Regions from separate parts of the Sorangium sp. So ce448 genome, predicted to be linked through region 2. Evidence: riboswitches for the same ligand, from Rfam matches in the RefSeq annotation. Region 2 holds a riboswitch; each other region holds the start of a gene.
What was found. A riboswitch is a leader RNA that binds a small molecule or an ion and turns the genes downstream of it on or off. The one in region 2 is predicted to bind cobalamin.

Region 1: another riboswitch for cobalamin. It lies ahead of WMF45_RS21900 (ribonucleoside-diphosphate reductase subunit alpha); the one in region 2 lies ahead of WMF45_RS05250 (TonB-dependent receptor).
Region 3: another riboswitch for cobalamin. It lies ahead of WMF45_RS01400 (energy-coupling factor ABC transporter permease); the one in region 2 lies ahead of WMF45_RS05250 (TonB-dependent receptor).

Annotation. Positions count from the first base shown of each region.
Region 1 covers NZ_CP150343.1:5,804,156-5,810,400, forward strand. Annotated here, with positions in the region: gene WMF45_RS21885 (helix-turn-helix domain-containing protein) at 1-1,153, opposite strand, end outside; gene WMF45_RS21890 (prolyl hydroxylase family protein) at 1,277-1,852, shown strand; gene WMF45_RS21895 (NAD-dependent protein deacetylase) at 1,887-2,753, opposite strand; cobalamin riboswitch at 2,873-3,080, shown strand; gene WMF45_RS21900 (ribonucleoside-diphosphate reductase subunit alpha) at 3,408-5,840, shown strand; gene WMF45_RS21905 (ribonucleotide-diphosphate reductase subunit beta) at 5,900-6,245, shown strand, end outside.
Region 2 covers NZ_CP150343.1:1,427,766-1,434,010, reverse strand. Annotated here, with positions in the region: gene WMF45_RS05255 (hypothetical protein) at 1-188, shown strand, start outside; gene WMF45_RS05250 (TonB-dependent receptor) at 202-2,403, opposite strand; cobalamin riboswitch at 2,644-2,851, opposite strand; gene typA (translational GTPase TypA) at 3,023-4,909, shown strand; gene WMF45_RS05240 (hypothetical protein) at 4,995-5,489, shown strand; gene WMF45_RS05235 (LysR family transcriptional regulator) at 5,477-6,245, opposite strand, start outside.
Region 3 covers NZ_CP150343.1:341,343-347,587, forward strand. Annotated here, with positions in the region: gene WMF45_RS01375 (DUF3209 family protein) at 1-93, opposite strand, end outside; gene WMF45_RS01380 (CbiX/SirB N-terminal domain-containing protein) at 117-1,304, opposite strand; gene WMF45_RS01385 (energy-coupling factor ABC transporter ATP-binding protein) at 1,280-2,101, opposite strand; gene WMF45_RS01390 (CbiQ family ECF transporter T component) at 2,098-2,847, opposite strand; gene WMF45_RS01395 (hypothetical protein) at 2,837-3,151, opposite strand; gene WMF45_RS01400 (energy-coupling factor ABC transporter permease) at 3,175-3,852, opposite strand; cobalamin riboswitch at 3,987-4,194, opposite strand; gene WMF45_RS01405 (enoyl-CoA hydratase/isomerase family protein) at 5,464-6,245, opposite strand, start outside.

The DNA of each region.
Region 1 (6,245 bases), 4.4 Mb from region 2:
CGCCCGTCGCCTCGAACAGCGCGCCGAGGGCACCGTCGTCGCCGCGGATGCCCCAGCGGCGCAGGAGCGACGCGGCGTCGCCCTCGCAGAGCGGCTCGGGCCGGATCGTCGCGAGCCCGCCCTCGGCCCAGGCGGACAGATCCGCGAGCTCGAAGCGCGACGTGACGAGCGCCCGCGCGCCGCCGAGCCCGGACGCGATCGCGCAGAGCAGCCGCCGGAGGAGCGCGTCGTGGAGCTCGCCGTGCGCGCGCCCTGCGCCCCCCTCGGCCTGCACGGTCTCGATCCCGTCGAGCACGAGCAGGTGCGGCGGCCCCTGGCCCAGCGCCTCCTTCAGCCGCGCGAGCTGCTCTCCGGGCGCCGCCTGAGGCCGCGGCGCCGCCGGGCCCGAGGCGCCCGCGCCCGGCGCGAAGTAGGCCGCCGCCTGGTCGAGGAACGCCTCGGTCCTGGGGTCGTCGTAGAAGCTCCAGACGAGCACTCCGCCGGGCCGCGGGGCGTCGCCGAGCCCCTGGAGGAAGCGCTCGGCGATCGCGGTCTTGCCCGCCCCGCCGACGCCGAGGAGCGCGATCACCCGGGGGGACGGCGGCGAGCCGTCGGCCCACGCGGCGAGCCGATCGACGATCTCGGCGCGCCCGACGAAGTGCCGCGCTCGCTGGAGCGTGTGCGCGTGCAGCGGGCGCCACGCCGGGGCGGCTCCCTGCGACGGCGCGGGCGCGCCCGCCGGCGCCTTCTCCCCTGCCTCCTCGTCGAGCGCCCTCTCCTCCCCCGCGAGCGCCCTCTCCGCCCCCGCGAGCGCCCTCCCCGCCTCGTCGGGCGCCTCCGCGGCCTGGCTCGCTGCACCCGCTTCCTCTGCGGCGGGATCCGCCGCCGGCGCGGCCTCGGCCTCGACGACGAGCAGCTCCGCCTCGGCGAGGCCGAGCTCGGCGCCGAGCCGCTCGATGATGCGCCGCCGGGACGGGCTCCGGACCGAGAAGCCGAGCCGCGGATCGTTGACGGCGCCCGACTCGTAGCGGCGGTAGGTCCGCACGTCGACGCCGATCGACGCGGCGACCTGCTCCTGCGTCAGGTCGAGATCGAGCCGCGCCCGCTGGAGGAGCGTGTGGTTGAAGCGGACCGCGGGCTCCGCGCTGCGGCCCGCCCTGGAGACCCGTGCCATCGGTGCGAGCGCTCGATCATCGGCGATGCGGCGCTCTCCTGTCCACCGCGCTGCCCGGTCCTGCCCGGTCCTGCCCGGGTCCCGCCCTTCCGGATCCGGTCCGCCCGGACCCACGCTTCCCGCATGAGCACCCTGCACGCCGAACGGACCGCCAAGTGCACCGACTACACCGACGATCTCCGCATCTTCACGGTGACGAACGTCCTGTCGCCCGAGGAGTGCGAGGGCTTCATCGCGCTCGCCGAGGCGCGAGGCTTCGAGCAGGCGCCGATCGGGGGCGGCGAGGTGATCAACCTCGACGTGCGCAGGAACGGCCGCGTCATGATCGACGATCCGGACCTCGCCGCGAGCCTCTGGGAGCGGCTCGCGCCCTGGATGCCGCCGAGCTTCGGCCTCCACCGCGCCGTCGGGCTGAACGAGCGCTTCCGCTACTATCGCTACACCAAGGGCGAATATTTCAACTGGCACGGCGACGGCTCGTTCGTGCGATCCGACGGCGAGCGGAGCCTGTTCACCGCGATGGTCTACCTGAACGACGACTTCGAGGGCGGCACGACCGATTTCTGGGGCGGCCGGAGCATCGCCCCGCGGCGCGGGATGGCGCTCCTGTTCGAGCACCGCCGGCTCCACCGCGGCGCCGCCGTGACACGGGGGAGCAAGTACGTCCTCCGCAGCGACGTGATGTACCGGCGCGGGTGATGCCCGCGCCGCGCGTGCGCCGGCGCTCGGCGCCTCAGCGCGGCGCCGGGGTCGCGCCGGCGCCGAGCGCCTCGGCGAGGCGCGGCAGCACCTCGCCGGCGCGGGCCTCGATCTTCAGCGCGCCGAGCTCCTCGCCGCGCGCGGAGCCGAGGTTGATCATGGCGATCGGGATGCCTCGCTGCGCGGCGCGCAGCACGAAGCGGTAGCCCGAGAAGACCGCCAGCGACGAGCCGACGACGAGGAGCGCGTCCGCCGCGTCCACGAGCGCGAACGCCGCGTCGACGATCGGCCGGGCCACGTTCTCGCCGAAGAAGACGACGCGCGGCTTGAGCGGCCCCTCGCAGCGGAGGCACGGCGGCGCATGGAAGCCCGCCACCTGCTCGGCGGGCAGGTCGGCGTCGCCGTCGGGGGCGACGTCGGCCGCGAGGCGCAGCCAGCCGGGGTTCTGCGCGAGGAGCCGCTCCTGGAGGACGGCGCGCCGCTCCATCGCGCCGCACGCGAGGCAGGCGACCTCGGAGAGCGTCCCGTGCAGCTCGATGACGCGGCGGCTGCCCGCGGCCTGGTGGAGGCCGTCGACGTTCTGCGTGATGAGGCCATCGAGCTGCCCCGCCTGCTCCAGCCGCGCGAGGGCGCGGTGGGCGGGGTTCGGCTCGGCCCTGGAGAACCGCTCCCAGCCGATCACGGCGCGCGCCCAGTAGCGCTGCCGGATCTCGGCCGAGCGGCAGAACTCCCGCCCCTGGATCGGGTTCCGCGCGCGGCGCCGCGTCTCGGGCCCTCGATAATCGGGGATTCCGGACTCGGTGCTGCACCCCGCGCCCGTCAGCGCCACGATCCGCTTGCCGCGCAGGAGCGCGACGAGGTCGTCGAGCGGATCGGCCGGACGCGCTTCGCTGAGCGGCATAGGCCCGGGTTGTGGCCCGTCGCTGCGCGCACCGCCAGCGTCGACCACGCGACCACGCATGCAACCGAGCAACGGAGCTCCCCCCACAACATCTCGCTTGACCGGCTCACTGCACCACCATATGTAGTGCCCGTGTTGGTGCCTCGGGCTTCGGCCCGGGGCTCAAAAGGGAACCCGGTGTGAATCCGGGGCTGCCCCGCAGCGGTAAGCGAGAACGATCTCCACGACGCGCACTGGCCCCCGGGCTGGGAAGCGGTGGACCGTAGGAATCCGGCGAGAGCCGGAGCGCTCGTGAGCCCGAAGACCTGCCAACATCCTGCGCTGGGGAGACATCCGGCGCCGGTTTGACCTGGAAGCCTCGAGGGAGGCGGGTAGGTCCGAGCTGGCGCAGACTCTCGCGCTTGTCCCGGTTCCGACCCCCTCCCGCGCTGTCTTCCTTTCGCCCGCGGGGGCGAGCGGTCGGTCCGAGGGCTCCTCAAAAGAGCCTGGCGCACCCGTGCGCATCGGCTGGCCTCTTCGCTCTCGCGGCATCGACGCGAGCGGTCCGGGACCGCTCGGAACGAGCACGAGGAGGATGCCATGCTGAACGAACCGTTGGTGAAGAGCAACGGCGCGGCGCCGTTGCGCGCGCTCCACGCACCCCACGCGCCCTCCATGAGCGGCGGCGCGCCGGAAGAGACGCTCCCGCACACGACGATGCGGGTGAAGAAGAGGAACGGGTCGAGCGAGCCCGTGGACGTCAACAAGATCGTCCGGGCGGTGAGCCGCTCCTGCGCGGCCCTGTCCGACGTGGACGCGCTCCGCGTCGCGACAAAGACCATCAGCGGCCTCTACGACGGCGCGACGACGCGCGAGCTCGATCAGCTCTCCATCCAGACGGCGGCGTCGCTCATCGCCGATGAGCCCCAGTACGCGAAGCTCGCGGCGCGCCTGCTCGCCACGTACATCGACAAGGAAGTCCGCAATCAGGAGATCCACGCCTTCTCGCAGTCCATCGCCGTGGGGCGGCGGCTGGGCCTCATCAACGATCGGCTCCACGGCTTCGTGGCGCAGAACGCGCGCAAGCTGAACGACGCCATCGAGCCCAGGCGGGATCACGAGCTCGAGTACTTCGGCCTGCGGACCCTCTACGACCGCTACCTGCTGAAGCACCCCGAGACGCGCCTCGTCATCGAGACGCCGCAGCAGTTCTTCCTGCGCATCGCGTGCGCCCTCTCCGAGACGGCGGCGCAGGCGATCGAGCTCTACCGGCTCTTCTCGTCGCTCGATTACCTGCCGAGCTCACCGACGATGTTCAACTCCGGGACGAGCCACGAGCAGCTCTCGAGCTGCTTTCTGCTCGACTCGCCGGACGATCACCTCGAGACGATCTACCAGCGCTACACCGACGTCGCGATGCTCTCGAAGTTCTCGGGCGGCATCGGGCTCGCCTACCACCGGGTGCGCTCGCGCGGCTCGCTCATCGAGAGCACCAACGGGCACTCCAGCGGGATCGTGCCTTGGCTCAAGACGCTCGACGCGTCCGTCGCGGCCGTGAACCAGGGCGGCAAGCGCAAGGGCGCCTGCTGCGTCTACCTCGAGCCGTGGCACGCCGACGTCGAGGAGTTCCTCTCGCTGCGGGACAACACGGGCGACGAGGCCGCGCGCACGCACAACCTGAACCTCGCGAGCTGGGTCCCGGACCTCTTCATGAAGCGGGTCGAGGCCGACGGCGAATGGAGCCTGTTCGACCCGAAGGACGCGCGCGATCTCCCCGATCTCTACGGTGAGGAGTTCGATCGTCGGTACGTCGAGGCCGAGCGGGCGGGCATCGCCAAGAAGACGATGAAGGCCCGCGAGCTCTACGCGCGGATGATGCGCACGCTCGCGCAGACCGGCAATGGCTGGATGACGTTCAAGGACAAGTCGAACCGCGCCTGCAACCAGACGGCGCTGCCGGGCCGGATCGTCCACCTCTCGAACCTCTGCACCGAGATCCTGGAGGTGACCTCGAACGAGGAATCGGCCGTCTGCAACCTGGGCTCGATCAACCTCACTCGCCACACGCTCACGCTGGCGGACGGCGCGGTCGCGTTCGACTTCGAGAAGCTCGCGCGCACGGTGGGGACCGCGGTCCGCCAGCTCGACCGCGTCATCGACCTCAACTACTACCCCATCCCCTCGACGAGGCGATCGAACCTCCGTTGGCGGCCCGTCGGGCTCGGGCTCATGGGCCTGCAGGACGTGTTCTTCCAGATGCGCCTGCCCTTCGACGCCCCGGCGGCGCGGGAGCTCTCCAGGCGGATCTCGGAGGAGGTGTATTACCACGCGCTCTCGACGTCCGCGGACCTCGCGGCGGAGAAGGGGCGGCACCCGGCGTTCGACGAGACGCGCGCCGCGCGCGGAGAGCTCCAGTTCGACGCGTGGAACGCCGTCCCGGAGGACACGGCCCGCTGGGAGGCGCTCCGCGCGCGCGTCCAGGCCGAGGGGCTCAGGAACTCGCTGCTCGTCGCCATCGCGCCGACCGCCACCATCGCGTCGATCGCGGGCTGCTACGAGTGCATCGAGCCGCAGGTGTCCAACCTCTTCAAGCGCGAGACGCTCTCCGGGGACTTCCTGCAGATGAACCGCTACCTTGTCGCGGAGCTGAAGCGGCTCGGCGCCTGGAACGACGCGGTGCGCGCCCGGCTCAAGCTCGCAGAGGGCTCGGTCCAGGGCATGGACGAGCTGCCCGCGGAGCTCCGCGCCGTGTACCGGACGGCGTGGGAGATCCCGATGCGCTCGCTGATCGACATGGCCGCGGATCGCGGGGCCTTCATCGATCAGAGCCAGTCGCTGAACCTCTTCATCGAGAGCCCCACCATCGGTCAGCTCTCGAGCATGTACTTCCACGCATGGAAGAAGGGGCTCAAGACGACCTACTACCTGCGCTCGCGCCCCGCGACGCGCATCACCAAGGCGACCGTGGAGGCGGCGCCCGAGCGGACGCCCGAGGGCGGCGCCGCGCCGCGCGGCGAGGGCGGCTGGGTGTCCGCGCCGCCGGCGAAGGCGGCCGCGGACGTGGCCTGCGCGCTCGAGAACCCCGAGGCCTGCGAGGCCTGCCAGTGAGCCGCGTCAGCCGCCCCGCGCGCCTCCTCGATCCGGGCCAGTGCCTCACGCTGCGCCCGATGGCCTATCCGGCCTTCTTCGAGATGTACCGCTCCGCCATCAAGAACACGTGGACCGTGGAGGAGGTCGACTTCTCCACGGACGTGGGCGACCTGCGGAAGATGACCGACGCGGAGCGGCACCTCGTGCAGCGCCTCGTCGCGTTCTTCGCCACGGGGGACTCCATCGTGGCGAACAACCTCGTGCTCAACCTGTACAGGCACATCAACGCCCCGGAGGCGCGGATGTACCTGTCGCGGCAGCTCTACGAAGAGGCGCTCCACGTCCAGTTCTATCTGACGCTCCTCGACACGTACATCCCCGATCCCGAGGACCGCCACCGCGCCTTCGCGGCCGTGGAGAACA
Region 2 (6,245 bases):
TGGTTCGCAGCGTCGTGACAGGGCTCACGCTCGTTGCCCGCCAGCGTTATCCGCACAGGGTATGTGACATCGGGGAAGCCTGGCAGATGTTCGCAGAGCTCCTGCCCGCGGTGACGGGCGCCGCCGTGAGCGAAGCCGCGTTCCGGGCATCGCTCGACGCGCTGCGCGAGGACCTCCGCCGGACATGAGCCGGCGCTGCGCCTACTCCCAGTACAGCGTCGCCCGCCCGATCGCGGTGAACGGCCACCCCGGCGAGTAGTGGATCCCGGTGACCGGGGCCGGCTCGTACGGCAGCCGCGACGCGCTCGCGAACTGGACCTCGCGCCACGTCGTGTCGAAGAGGTTCTGGACGTCCACGGCCACCTCGACGTTCTTCCACCGCAGCCCGGCGTTGGCGTCGACGACCGTGAACCCCTCGGCGGTGAGCGACTCGTCCTCGGTCGCGGGCCGCGCGGCGATCGCCTTGACCCGCAGCGCCGCGAACGGCGTGAACGCGCCGAACGTCGGGCGGACGCCGACGCCCGCGGTCAGCGTCCGGGTCGGCGCGAGGGCGACAGCGCTCGCGTTGCCGGCGTTCTCGCGGAAGCGCGCGCGGGTGAAGGTCGCGTCCACGTCGGCGAAGAGCCAGCTTTGGAGCCGGTAGCGCCCGCCGATCTCGATCCCGTAGCGCCGCGTCTGCCCCGACGCCTCGGTCGCGCCCGCGTCGCCGCTCCAGACCAGCTCCGAGTCCAGGTCGAGCAGGAACGCGGCCCCGTTCAGCGACAGCCCGCGCAAGGGCGCGACCCGCAGGCCGACCTCGTAGCCCGTCGCCGGCGTGATCAGCGTCGCCGCCCCCTCCCCCAGCACCGCGCCCCGCGCGTCGTTCGAGTGGAAGCCCCGCCCGAAGTGGGCGAAGAGATCGACCCCCTCGACCGGCGACACGATCGCCGTGAGCTTCGGGAGCAGCTGCATCTGTCCCCGGGCGCCGCTCGACCTGTTCCCCGCCGCCTCGAGGTCCTCGCCCGGATCGTCCACGTTGACGTCGATCCACTGCGCGCGCGCCCCGAGCACGACGCGGAGCCAGCGCCGGAGCCGGGCGTCCTGCTCGACGTAGACGCCGATCTGGCTCTCATCGACGTGGGTCCTGCTCTTCTCCTCGATCCGCTCGCGCGCCTCGTCGTGGTGGAGGGACTTGTCGATCGCGTCCGCGCGGATCTGCGCGCCGAGCGAGGTCGTGAACCTCGCCCCGCCGATCTCGTATTGCCTGCGGAACCGGAGATCGGCGCCCCCGACCGTGCGGTCGTCGTTCTGCTCGATCTGGTCGCCGTGGACCGGGTCCTCGCTGAAGAACGTGAAGTTCGAGTACAGCGTGAAGCGGTACCGGACGAGGTAGGCCAGCGCGCTCAGATCGGCGTCCCGCCACGCCGTCGAGTACGCGACGGACGCCATGTGCCGCTCGGTCGCCCCGCCCTCGGTCGGATCCACGGCGCCGAAATGGTCGATGCACGGCTGTCCGAACGCCGAGGGCGGCGGGTTCAACCCGCCCTGCTCGCCCTCGCCGCACACGGCGCGCGCGGGGATCTGGCCGGAGCCATTCCAGGTCGATCCATACGACATCCAGGTCATCTGGACCTTCCCCGTGTTGCCCAGATCGTGCGTGGCCCGCAGGTACACATTGAAGCGCTTGAGGCGCTCCGGGCTCAGGAACGGCCCGTCGTTCCGGTAGATCTCCGCCGCGGCCACCGCGCGCCACGTGTCGCCGAGATCCGGCGAGGCGATGACGAGACCGCGCTGGATACCGTACTGCCCCAGGCTGACCTGCGCGTAGCTCTCCTCGAGCTTCTCGGCGAAGCGCAGGTTGACGGCGCCCGCCGTACCGAAGTCGCCGATGTTCGCGTAATAAGGCCCCTTGTACCCGTCGAGCCCTGTCACGAGCTCCGGGATCATGAAGTAGAGATCGGTGAAGCCGTGCCCGTGGCCGTGGCTGACCATGTTGACGGGCACGCCGTCGACGAAGAAGGCGACGTCGGTCCCGTGATCCGCGTCGAATCCGCGGAGGAAGTACTGGTTCGCCTTGCCGCCGCCCGCGTGCTGCACGGCGAAGAGCCCGGGGACCGACTCGAGGAGGTCGCCCGGCCGGAGCCTCGGCCTGAGCTCGAGCTCCCGGTGTCCGACGGAGACGCGCGACGCGGCCTCGCTGCCCGGCTTCTCCGCCTGGATCGTGACCTCGATCGCGGCGTCGCCCGCGGGCGCGCCCTCGCCGGTGGGCGCCGCGGCGGCGGCCTCCGGCGGGGCAGCGGGCGCCTCGGGGGTGGCGCCCTCGGCGCGCGCGGGCCGCGCGGCGGCCAGCACCATGGATAGTGCGGCGAACAGATGAAATGGATGGCGGTGCCCGTGGCTCGTCGTGACCGTCTCGCGCAGCATTCGTGTCCTCCTTCGCCGCAATCGCGCGGAGCGGCGTCGGGCCGCTCGCGTCGAGCTCCGCGAGGACGAAATGGCTGGCCATCGCACGGTGCGCTGGACCGACCTCTCGCCCCCGCGGGCGACCGGAAGGCGACGCGGGGGCGGTTCGGTATCCGGGACGTGCGCAGAGAGGTGGAGCTGCACCGGCTCGGACCTCACCGCCTCCCTCGAGGCTCCCAGGTCGAACCGGCGCCGGATGTCTCCCGCCGCCGGGCGCTGGCAGGTCTTCGGGCTCGCGAGCGCTCCGGTCTGACCGGCTCCCTACTGTCCACCGCTTCCCAGCCCTCGGCGGGCCAGTGCATGGGGTGGAGGTCGTTCTCGCTTACCGCTGCGGGGCAGCCCCGGAATTTCACCGGGTTCCCTCTTCGGCCCAGGCGAACGCCCGGGCACCAGCACGGCGCGCACCCTAGGACCGTGCGCCTTCGGCTGTCAATCGCTACCGCTCCGCTCGCCCGCTCGTCGCGCGCCGCTCTCTGCGCCGCCCGCGCCACGCGCGCGCCTCGCGCGCGCCTCCCGCTCTTCATCCGAGCGCCTCGACGCACGCCTGCCGTGCAGGCCGAACGTTCGGGCTCTAGCGAGGATGGGCTCGCTCCTCCGTGGGTCGCGTGCTACACGGCCGCCGCCGTATATGCCCCGTAACGATCTCCGCAACATCGCCATCGTCGCCCACGTCGACCACGGGAAGACGACCCTCGTCGATCACATGCTCCGCCAGTCGGGCGCCTTCCGAGAGAACGAGGTCGTGGCCGAGCGGGTCATGGACTCGAACGACCTCGAGCGGGAGCGCGGCATCACCATCCTCGCGAAGAACACGAGCATCCGGTACCGCGGGGTCAAGATCAACATCGTCGACACGCCCGGCCACTCCGACTTCGGCGGCGAGGTCGAGCGCACGCTCATGATGGCCGACGGGGCGCTCCTGCTCGTCGACGCCGCCGAGGGCCCGCTGCCGCAGACGCGCTTCGTGCTGTCGAAGTGCCTCCAGCGCGGCTTCCCGGTCATCGTGGTCATCAACAAGATCGACCGGAGCGACGCGCGCGCCCACGAGGTGCTCTCCGAGGTGTTCGACCTCTTCTGCGACCTCGAGGCCAGCGATGCGCAGATGGACTTCTCGACGCTCTACGCGATCGCGAAGTTCGGCCAGGCGAAGCGGGAGCTCGAGCACGAGGCGAAGGACCTCGAGCCGCTCTTCGAGACCATCCTCGAGCGGGTCCCCGGCCCCTCCGGCGACCCCGACGGTCCGCTCCAGGTCATCGTCTGCAACACGACCCACGACGAGTACGTGGGCCGGCTCGCGGTCGGCCGCGTGGTCCGCGGCACCGCCCGGTCCGGCGCCGACGTCGCGCTCCTCGGCGAGGGCGGCCAGTCGCGCGGCTACGTGAAGATGCTCTACGCCTACGAGGGGCTGAAGCGCGTCGCGGTCGAGAGCGCCGTCGCGGGCGAGGTGATCGCGATCGCCGGGCTCGACGCGGTCACGATCGGCGACACGATCACGGATCCGGCGCACCCCGAGGCGCTGCCGCGCATCGTGGTCGAGGAGCCGACGATCAAGATGAAGATCGGCGTCAACACGTCGACCTTCGCCGGCAAGAGCAAGCAGTCGAAGTTCCTGACGAGCCGTCACCTGAAGGAGCGGCTCGAGCGCGAGGCGATGAAGAACCTCGCGATCCGGGTGGAGCCGACCGAGGTGCCCGACACGTTCGTTGTGCTCGGCCGCGGCGAGCTCCAGCTGGCGATCCTCGTGGAGACGATGCGGCGCGAGGGGTACGAGATGCAGCTCTCGAACCCCGAGGTGGTGACGCGCGAGATCGACGGCGAGGTGATGGAGCCGCTCGAGCTCGTGGTCGTGGACGTGCCGGACACCTACGTCGGCATCGTGACCGAGCGCCTCAGCTCCCGGCGCGGCCGGATGGTGAAGATGACGAACCCCGGCTTCGGCCGCGCCCGCCTCGAGTTCCGGGTGCCGTCCCGCGGGCTCATCGGCTTCCGCGGCGAGTTCCTGACGGCGACGCGCGGGACGGGCCTGCTCAACACGATGTTCGACGGCTGGGCGCCCTGGGGCGGCCCGATGATGCGCCGCCCGACCGGCGCCATCGTCGCCGATCGCGTCGGCGTGGCGACCCCGTACGCGCTGCACCACCTGCAGCCGCGCGGCATGTTCTTCATCGTCCCCGGCGTCGAGGTCTACGAGGGGATGATCATCGGCGAGCACAACCGGCCGAACGACACCGACGTCAACGTCATCAAGGAGAAGAAGCTGTCGAACGTGCGCAACCACGGCAAGGACGAGAACGTCCTCCTGGCCAGCCCGCGGCTGCTCACGATCGAGACGGCGATGGAGTGGATCGACGGCGACGAGCTCGTCGAGGTCACGCCCGACGCGGTGCGCGTCCGCAAGAAGGTGCTCGCGTGCAACCGCCGGGAGCGCCGCGAGGACGCGATCGAGCAGTCGCAAGCCGTGGAGTGAGCGGCCGGGGCGCGCCGGACGTGCGGGGCGTGCGGGGCGTTTGATGCGCGCCCCTGCCTTGCCTGCCGCACGCTAGGATGCCCTGATGAGAACGCCGCTGCTCTTCGCTTTCCTGGCTTCGCTCGTCGCGCTCTCGGGGGCGGGCGCTTGCGGCGGGGCCGTCGTCGTCGACGGGCTCCCCGGGAGCTCCGACGGCGCCGGGGGCGCCGGCGCGGCCGTGGGGTCGCCATCGGCGAGCTCCGGCGGGGCCTCCGTCGAGGAGCAGAGGGCCTCGTGCGATTTCTTCTGCTCGCTCTTCGCCGGCGTCACGTGCCCGGAGCTCCGGTGCAGCGAGCGCTGCGCCGACCTGCTCTCCGAGCAGCGCCCCTGCAACGCGCTGACCGCCCCCTTCTTCGACTGCGTGGGCGAGACCGTCGCCTCCGCGGACCGGATCCCCTGCGATTTCCTCGCGCCGTCGATCGCGTCGCTCTTCGATTGCCTGAGCGGGCGCGCTCGGGAATGCACGACCGATTTCCTGCCCCCGACGTGCGACGCGCAGTTCGAGGAGCTCAGGGCGTGCCAGCGCGATCAGGGCCGGTAGCGGGGGCGCTCGTCGCCTGACGCGCGCGGCCGCGCGCCGGGGTCGAGGGCGCTCCGGAGCGGCCCGAGGGCGTCGGCGACGAACGCGACGAGCGCCTTCACGCGCGGCACCCCGCGCGTATCGCGGTGCACCCCGAGCCACAGCTTGCGCCCCGGCGGCGGCGAGGGCGGCGAGAGCAGGCAAAGGCCGGCGGTCGCGTCGCCCAGGTAGCGCGGCAGGCAGACGAGCCCGACGCCGGCGGCCCCCATCGTCGCCTGGGGCTCGCGGCCGTTGGTGCGCGCGACGACGCGGGCCTTCGCGGCGACGGCGCGCACCCAGGACAGGTCGGCGATCGCCGGAGGCTCGTCGTTCATGGTGACGAGGGTGTGGCCCTCGCACTGCCGGCCCCAGTCCGGCGGGCCGTGCTCGGCGAGGTAGGCCTCCGATGCATACAGCCCGAACCCGATCCGCGCGACCTCGCGCTGGAAGACCTCGTGGTGCTCGAACGCGGCGGGGCGAAGGGCGATGTCCGCTTCCCGCCGCGGCAGGCTCAGCCAGCGCGCGTCCGCGATGAGATCGACCGAGATGGCGGGGTGGCGCGCGAGGAACGGGACGAGCAGCGGCCCGAGGACGCGCGTGGCGAGCCACTCGGACGCGGTGACACGGAGGTGGCCCCTCAGGCCCGCGTCGCGTCCGGCGGCGGCGCGCTCGGCCGCGAGCGCGTCCTGCTCCATGCGCTCGGCGTGGCCGAGCACGCTCTCGCCCGCGGCCGAGAGC
Region 3 (6,245 bases), 1.1 Mb from region 2:
CTCGGCGAGCTCGTGCGTGCGCTCGGCGGGATCATCGATGCCCAGGATGTTCATGAGCCCAAGGCGGAGCGCGGCGATCTCGTGACAGGCCATGTCGGTTCTCTCCTATCCATCCTTCATTGCATGATGTCGTCGACGAGCCGGGCCACCAGCCGGTCGCCGAGCAGGTGCTCCTCGACGAGGTCCTTCGCGTCCTCCTCGCGGACGCCGCGGTACCAGACCCCGTCGGGGTAGACGGCGACCGTAGGCCCCTCGCCGCAGCGCCCCATGCACGACGTCCTCGTCACGCGGATCTGCTGCTGCTGGCCGGCCTGCTTCACGAGGCGACGCACCGACTCGAGCAGCGCCAGGCTGCCGCGGTCGACGCAGTCGGCGTTGCCGCAGACGAGCACGTGCTTGCGCAGCGAGCGGTGCGCGTGCGGGTGGTTCGACGCCTGCGTGTGCGTGAGCGTGTGGCGCACGCTGTAGAGCATCGCCTTGAGCCCGCCGACCTCCCGGGCGAGCCCCGGCAGCGCGGTGCGGTACATGCACGTGTCGCAGGGGAGCGGCGCCTCGCCGGCGAGCGCCTGGCGCGCGCGCTCGTCGATCAGGCCCTCGAGCGCGCTCGACCGGCCGAGGTGCGGCGCGAGTGACGCCCGGATCCACGGGTACGTCGACGAGAAGCGGTCGACCTGCTCGGCGAGCTTCGTCATGAGCCGCCCGGCGAAGAGGAAGTAGGGGATCACCACGACGCGCTCCGGCCGGTGCCGCGCGACCCGCTCCAGCGTCTCCTCGACCGAGGGCCGGGTGACGCCGATGAAGGTCGGCTCGACGAGCTGGAGCCCGCGGCCCTCGCCGATGAGGCGCGCCGTCTTGCAGAAATCGCCGTTCGCGTCGGGGTCGCTCGACCCGCGCCCCACGACGACGAGCGCCGACCGGGCCCGCGCGGCCGGGTCGGCCGGCAGCGCGGTCGCGGCGCGCTCGAACGCGATCTGCGCGAGCGCCGGGTGCACGCCGAGCGGCCGCGCCGCCGAGAAGCGCACGCCCGGGTGCGCGGCCCGCGCCCGCTCGAGCGCGATCGGGATGTCGTTCTTCACGTGCCCCGCCGCGAACAGGAAGAGCGGCACGACCGCCACGCGGGACGCCCGCGCCGCGAGCGCCGCGAGCGCGTCGGCGAGGTGCGGCGTCGCGAGCTCGATGTAGCCGTGCTGCACGGCGATCTCGGGCCGCGCCGCGGCGTAATCGGCCACGATCGCCTCGAACTCGGCGTTCGACGCGGCGTCGCGGCTGCCGTGGCCGATCAGCAGGAGACCGTCGTCATGCACGCGAGCGCCTCCTCCAGGGTGAGCGGGAGGCCCGCGCCGCCCCGCGGCGGCGGAGGGCTCATCCGGGTCCAGAGCTCGGCGACCCACGGCCGCCGCATCCGCGCCCGCGCGAGGAGCTCCCCCCGCGCGAACACGTCCCGCGGCGGCCCGTCCGCGAGGACCTGACCGTCGCCCAGCAGGACCGCGCGCGAGGCGAAGAGCGGCACGAGATCCACCGCGTGGGTCGCGGTGACCAGCGTGGTCCCCTGCTGCTCGGAGAGCGCGCGCAGCGTCTGGCACAGGGCGAGCTCGCCCTCCGGGTCGAGCCCCGCGGTCGGCTCGTCGAGCAGCAGCACCCGCGGCCGCATCGCCAGCATCCCGGCGATGCACGCGCGCTTGCGCTCGCCGAAGCTCAGCGCCTCGATGGCGCGATCGGCGAGGTGGGCGATCTGCACGGCGGCGAGCGCCGCCTCGGCGCGGCGGCGCGCCTCGGGCGCGGGCAGGCCGAGGTTTCGCGGGCCGAACAGGACGTCGTCGAGGAGCGTCGCGCCGAGCAGCTGGTCGTCCGGGTCCTGGAGCACGAGCGCGGCGCCCGCGGCGACGGCGTCCGAGGGCGAGCCCACGCGGCGGCCCGCGATCTCGACGCCGCCGCCGGGCGCCGGGAGGAGCCCGACGAGCGTCCGGAGCAGCGCGGTCTTGCCGGCGCCGTTGCCGCCGAGCACCGCCACGGACTCGCCCTCGGCGACGTCGAGGCGCACGTCGCGCAGCACGGGCTCGCCGCGCGGGTAGCCGAGCCGGGGGGCGCGCAGCGCGATCATCCGGCCTCTCCTGCGGCGACGCTGAGCCCGAGGGCCGCGAGGGCGGCGGCGGCGAACGCGACGTTCGCGGCGGGCGCGCTCGTCCTCCGGTCGGCGACGGGGAGCTTCCCCTGGTAGCCGCGGAGCTGCATCGCGAGCGCGGCGCTCTCGGAGCGCTCCAGCGTCCGGAGCGCCACGACGCCCGCGACGGCGCCGGCCGAGCGCGCGGCGGCGCCGGGGCGGGTGAACCCGCCGCGGAGCGCGGCGGCGCTCCACGCGCTGTCGGCCGCGCGCTGGAGCACGCCGGCGAAGCGCCGCGTCAGCGCGAGCAGCTCGACCAGGGCCGCCGGGACGCCGAGCCCGGCGAGCGCCGCCTCGATCTCGGCGGGCGCGGCGGCGCCGGCGAGCCACCGGAGCACCGCGGCCGCCGCGAGGACGCGGGCGCCGATGGCCACGGCGCGGTGGGCCCCCTCGGCCGTGATCGCGTCGACGGGGAACGGCGCGCCGGGGAGGAGCGGCGCCCCCGGCGTGAGCGCGAGCGCGAGCGCCGCCGCGACCGCTCCGATCCACGCGGCGGGCGCGGCGGCGCGGAGGACGGCGCGCGCCGGCGTTCCCTGGAGGTGGAGGGCCGCGCACGCGAGGAGGAGCAGCGCGGCCGGCGTGACGGGCGAGCGCGCGCCCGCGGCGACGCAGCACGCCGCCACGGCGGCTCCGAGGCGGAGCCGGGCGTCCACGTCGCGGAGCCGCGCGGGCGGGTCAGTCCGCACGGAGGCCTTCGCCGCCGGCCTTGACCGCGGGCGCGTCCGCGCGCTCGACGAAGAGCACGCGCGAGAAATAGCCGAGGGCGAAGCCGGCGAGGAGCCCGGCCCAGAGGAACGCGAAGAGCAGGAGGTCGCCCTCGAGGCCCGCGAACAGCGGCCCCGTGTCGTGGCGTCCTGCGTCCTCGGCGACGCGGCGCACCACGGCCTCGTCGACGCCGTCCCAGGACGCGTTGCCGCAGGCGGCGAGCCAGAATGAACCGGCGAGCTGGAGCGCTGCCGCGCACGCACGCCGCGCGAGCGGCGCTGGCATCGGGCGCTGTCCGAGCCGCCGCGTCACGACGCCCCCGGGGCGAGCCGGACGACCTGGAGCCGATCCAGGATGTCGGGCCGCCGGGCGCGCAGGAAGGCGAGCGCCCCCGCGGTCATGACGCCCTCGAGCAGGCCGAGCGGGAGCTGGGTGGGGACGAAGGCCAGGGCGACGCCCGTGAACATGGACGTCACCGAGCCCTCGCCCGAGAGCCCGAGCGCGAGCGCGAGCGCCGTTGTGGCGTAGGTTGCCCAGTCCGACGTCACGCCCGCGAGGAAGCCCGCGACCCAGAGGTTCGCGCCGCAGCGCCGCGCGAGGTGGAAGGCGAAATATCCGGTGAAGGCGCCCGCGATGCCCATCGACGCGACGTCGGCGCCGAGCGTGGTGAGGCCGCCGTGCGCGAGGAAGAGGGCCTGGATAAGGAGCGCCACCACGGTGACGAGGACGGTCATCCAGGGGCCGATGAGCACCGCCGCGAGCCCTGTGCCGCACGGGTGGGAGCAGGTCCCGGCGGTCGGCACGGGCACGGGCATGCACGAGATCGCGAAGACGGCGGCCGCGATGAGGCCGACGAACGGCTTGTAGAAGGCGTCCTGCTGGGTGCGGCGCCGGAGCAGGTGGAGGGCGATCGCGACGAAGGGCAGGGCGAGCGCGTTCCAGACGGCGCACCAGCCGAGCGGCAGGACGCCTTCCGCGAGGTGCATCGCGGCCGCGGGCCGGGGCGCGAGGAGCGTCCCCAGGGACACGGCGGCGATCGACACAGCGCGGCCGTGAAGACCGATGACGGCGCTCCGGGTGAAGTCCGCACCCGAACGCCACGAAGACGTGCGCAAGCTGCACCTCGTGGGAGGCTCGGGTAGGTCTCCCGGCTCATGGGTTCAGGGAGCTGATCGAGCTCCCAGCGCTGCGTCCACCTTCCCAGGCCTCTTCCAATGAGGCCCAGTGGTCTTCGGAGGCAGCTCCCCACTCACGGTGGCGGGACCGCGCCGGTTTTGCACCGGCTTCCCTGTTATGCCCCGGAGGGCACCCGAGGAATGGATTGTCAGGCCGGTGCTCGGTAATCCCGTTTCGTTCCCGGCGTCAAGGACGTCGCGCCCCGATCGCGGACGAGGTGCTCGGCGGGCGCTGCATCTGGCATGGCGTGTCGGACGAGCTCCCCGTCGAGCGCGGGCCAGCTCCGCCTCGCGCGCGGTGCCCCGCGCGTCGGCCCGCGCATCCAGGCGGCGCGATCGCGCGAGCCGGGCGCGCGTACCCGGGGGTGCGGACCGGGCGAACCCGGGTGCGTCGACCCGGGGGTGCGGACCGGGCGAACCCGGGTGGGTCGACCCGGGGGTGCGGACCGGGCGAACCCGGGTGGGTCGACCCGGGGGTGCGGACCGGGCGAACCCGGGTGGGTCGACTCGGGGGTGCGAGTTTCCGCCTTGCGCGGTCCGGCTCGCCGCGGTCCGCCGCGAGCGCCCTCGTCCGCGGCGTCGGCGCGGCGGCGATGCCTGCGCTGGTGGCCACCTCGCCCTCGAGGGCGCTGCCGAGGCGCACGAGGCCATCGCTGCCGAGGCGCGCCGCGCGCCCGTCGGCGCCCCCATTGAGCAGGCATGGGCGCCGACGAGCGATCCAGGCGCTGTCGTGTGATGGCCGAGGCCGAGAAATTGACCCAGACGCATCACGTGAAGAGTCGTCGAGCACACGTCTTGAATTATGTCCCCCTTAGATAAAGCCTGTTTACTTTGTCGCCGCGCGGGCGCAGCCCCCGTCTCGGTTTGGGCCCGCACGAGGGGCTCTCGTGCGCTTGAATACAAGGCACCGGCGCGTTCCTTCCGCAGTGTGCTTTGTTCGTCCTGGCTCTTTACTCGGGAGCAGGTGTCCGGCTTACCGCCTGCAGCCTCGTGGCATCTCTTATTGAAGAGATGAGGGATTTCGTGTTCACTCGTCTCGGAATGCGAGACGAACGCTGCGCTGAGCGCTGTCTCCGGTGGAGGGGTATGCCCGGCTCGAACGTGAATTCCCGCAGAGCTGGTGTGTGTGGGGCGCGCGCCCGCCTGGCCGCCTTCGTGTCTGGAGCGCTCTGCTCGCTCGGCGTGCAGTCATTGCACTTTGTTATCGACAACGCGCTTGCGGATGCCACAATCTGACTACCGCATGCGCACCGGCGCGGACCCCCCCAGCCCGGAGCGCATGCGGTGTTTTTTTCTTAGCACCGCGGCGGACGTTCAAGACTCCGGCGCGGTTTCCCTGCCGCGGTCATTCTGGGCCCCCCTCCAGCGTGATGCGCGGTATTTTTTTTGCCGTCGAGCGCGCGGTTCGCGCCTCCCGAGCCTTCACTTGCCCGTGAACGTGGCCTGCGATTTCGCCAGGAACGCTTTCATTCCGAGCTGTTGATCTTCGCTTCCGAAGAGCGCGGCGAATGCCTGGGCTTCCAGCTCGTTGGCGGCGGTGAGGTCGAGGCTCTCGCCGCGCAGGAGGACGCGTTTGGCGGCGGCGACGGCGAGCGGCCCGCGCGAGGCGATCTTGAGGGCGGTCTCGCGGGCGCGCGCGAGGAGCTCGGTCGCCGGGAAGACGGCGTTGACGAGCCCGATCGAGAGCGCCTGCTGGGCGGTGATCATGTCTCCTGAGTAGACGAGCTCGCGCGCGCGTCCGGGTCCGACCCGTCGCAGCAGCCGCTGGGTCCCGCCGAACCCCGGGATGACGCCCAGGTTCACCTCGGGCTGGCCGAGCTTGGCGCCTTCGGCGGCGTAGATGAAGTCGCATGCGAGGGCGAGCTCGCAGCCGCCGCCCAGCGCGAAGCCGTTGACGGCGGCGATCACGGGGAAGGGGGCAGTCTCGATGAGCTCGGCGAGCCGGTGGCCAGCGTCGGCGAACCGTTTCGCGGCGATGCTGTTCATGGTCGCCATCTCTGCGATGTCGGCGCCGGCGACGAACGCCTTGCCGGCGCCGGTCAGCACCGCCGCGCGGACCTCGTTGCCCTCGGCGGGCGCGAGGAGGTCGCGGAAGGCCGCGGTGAGCTCGCCGAGGACGGCGGGGTTCAGCGCGTTGAGTTTGTCGGGCCGCTGGATGGTCACGGTGGCGACGTGATCCGCGCGCTCGACGGCGACGAACTGGA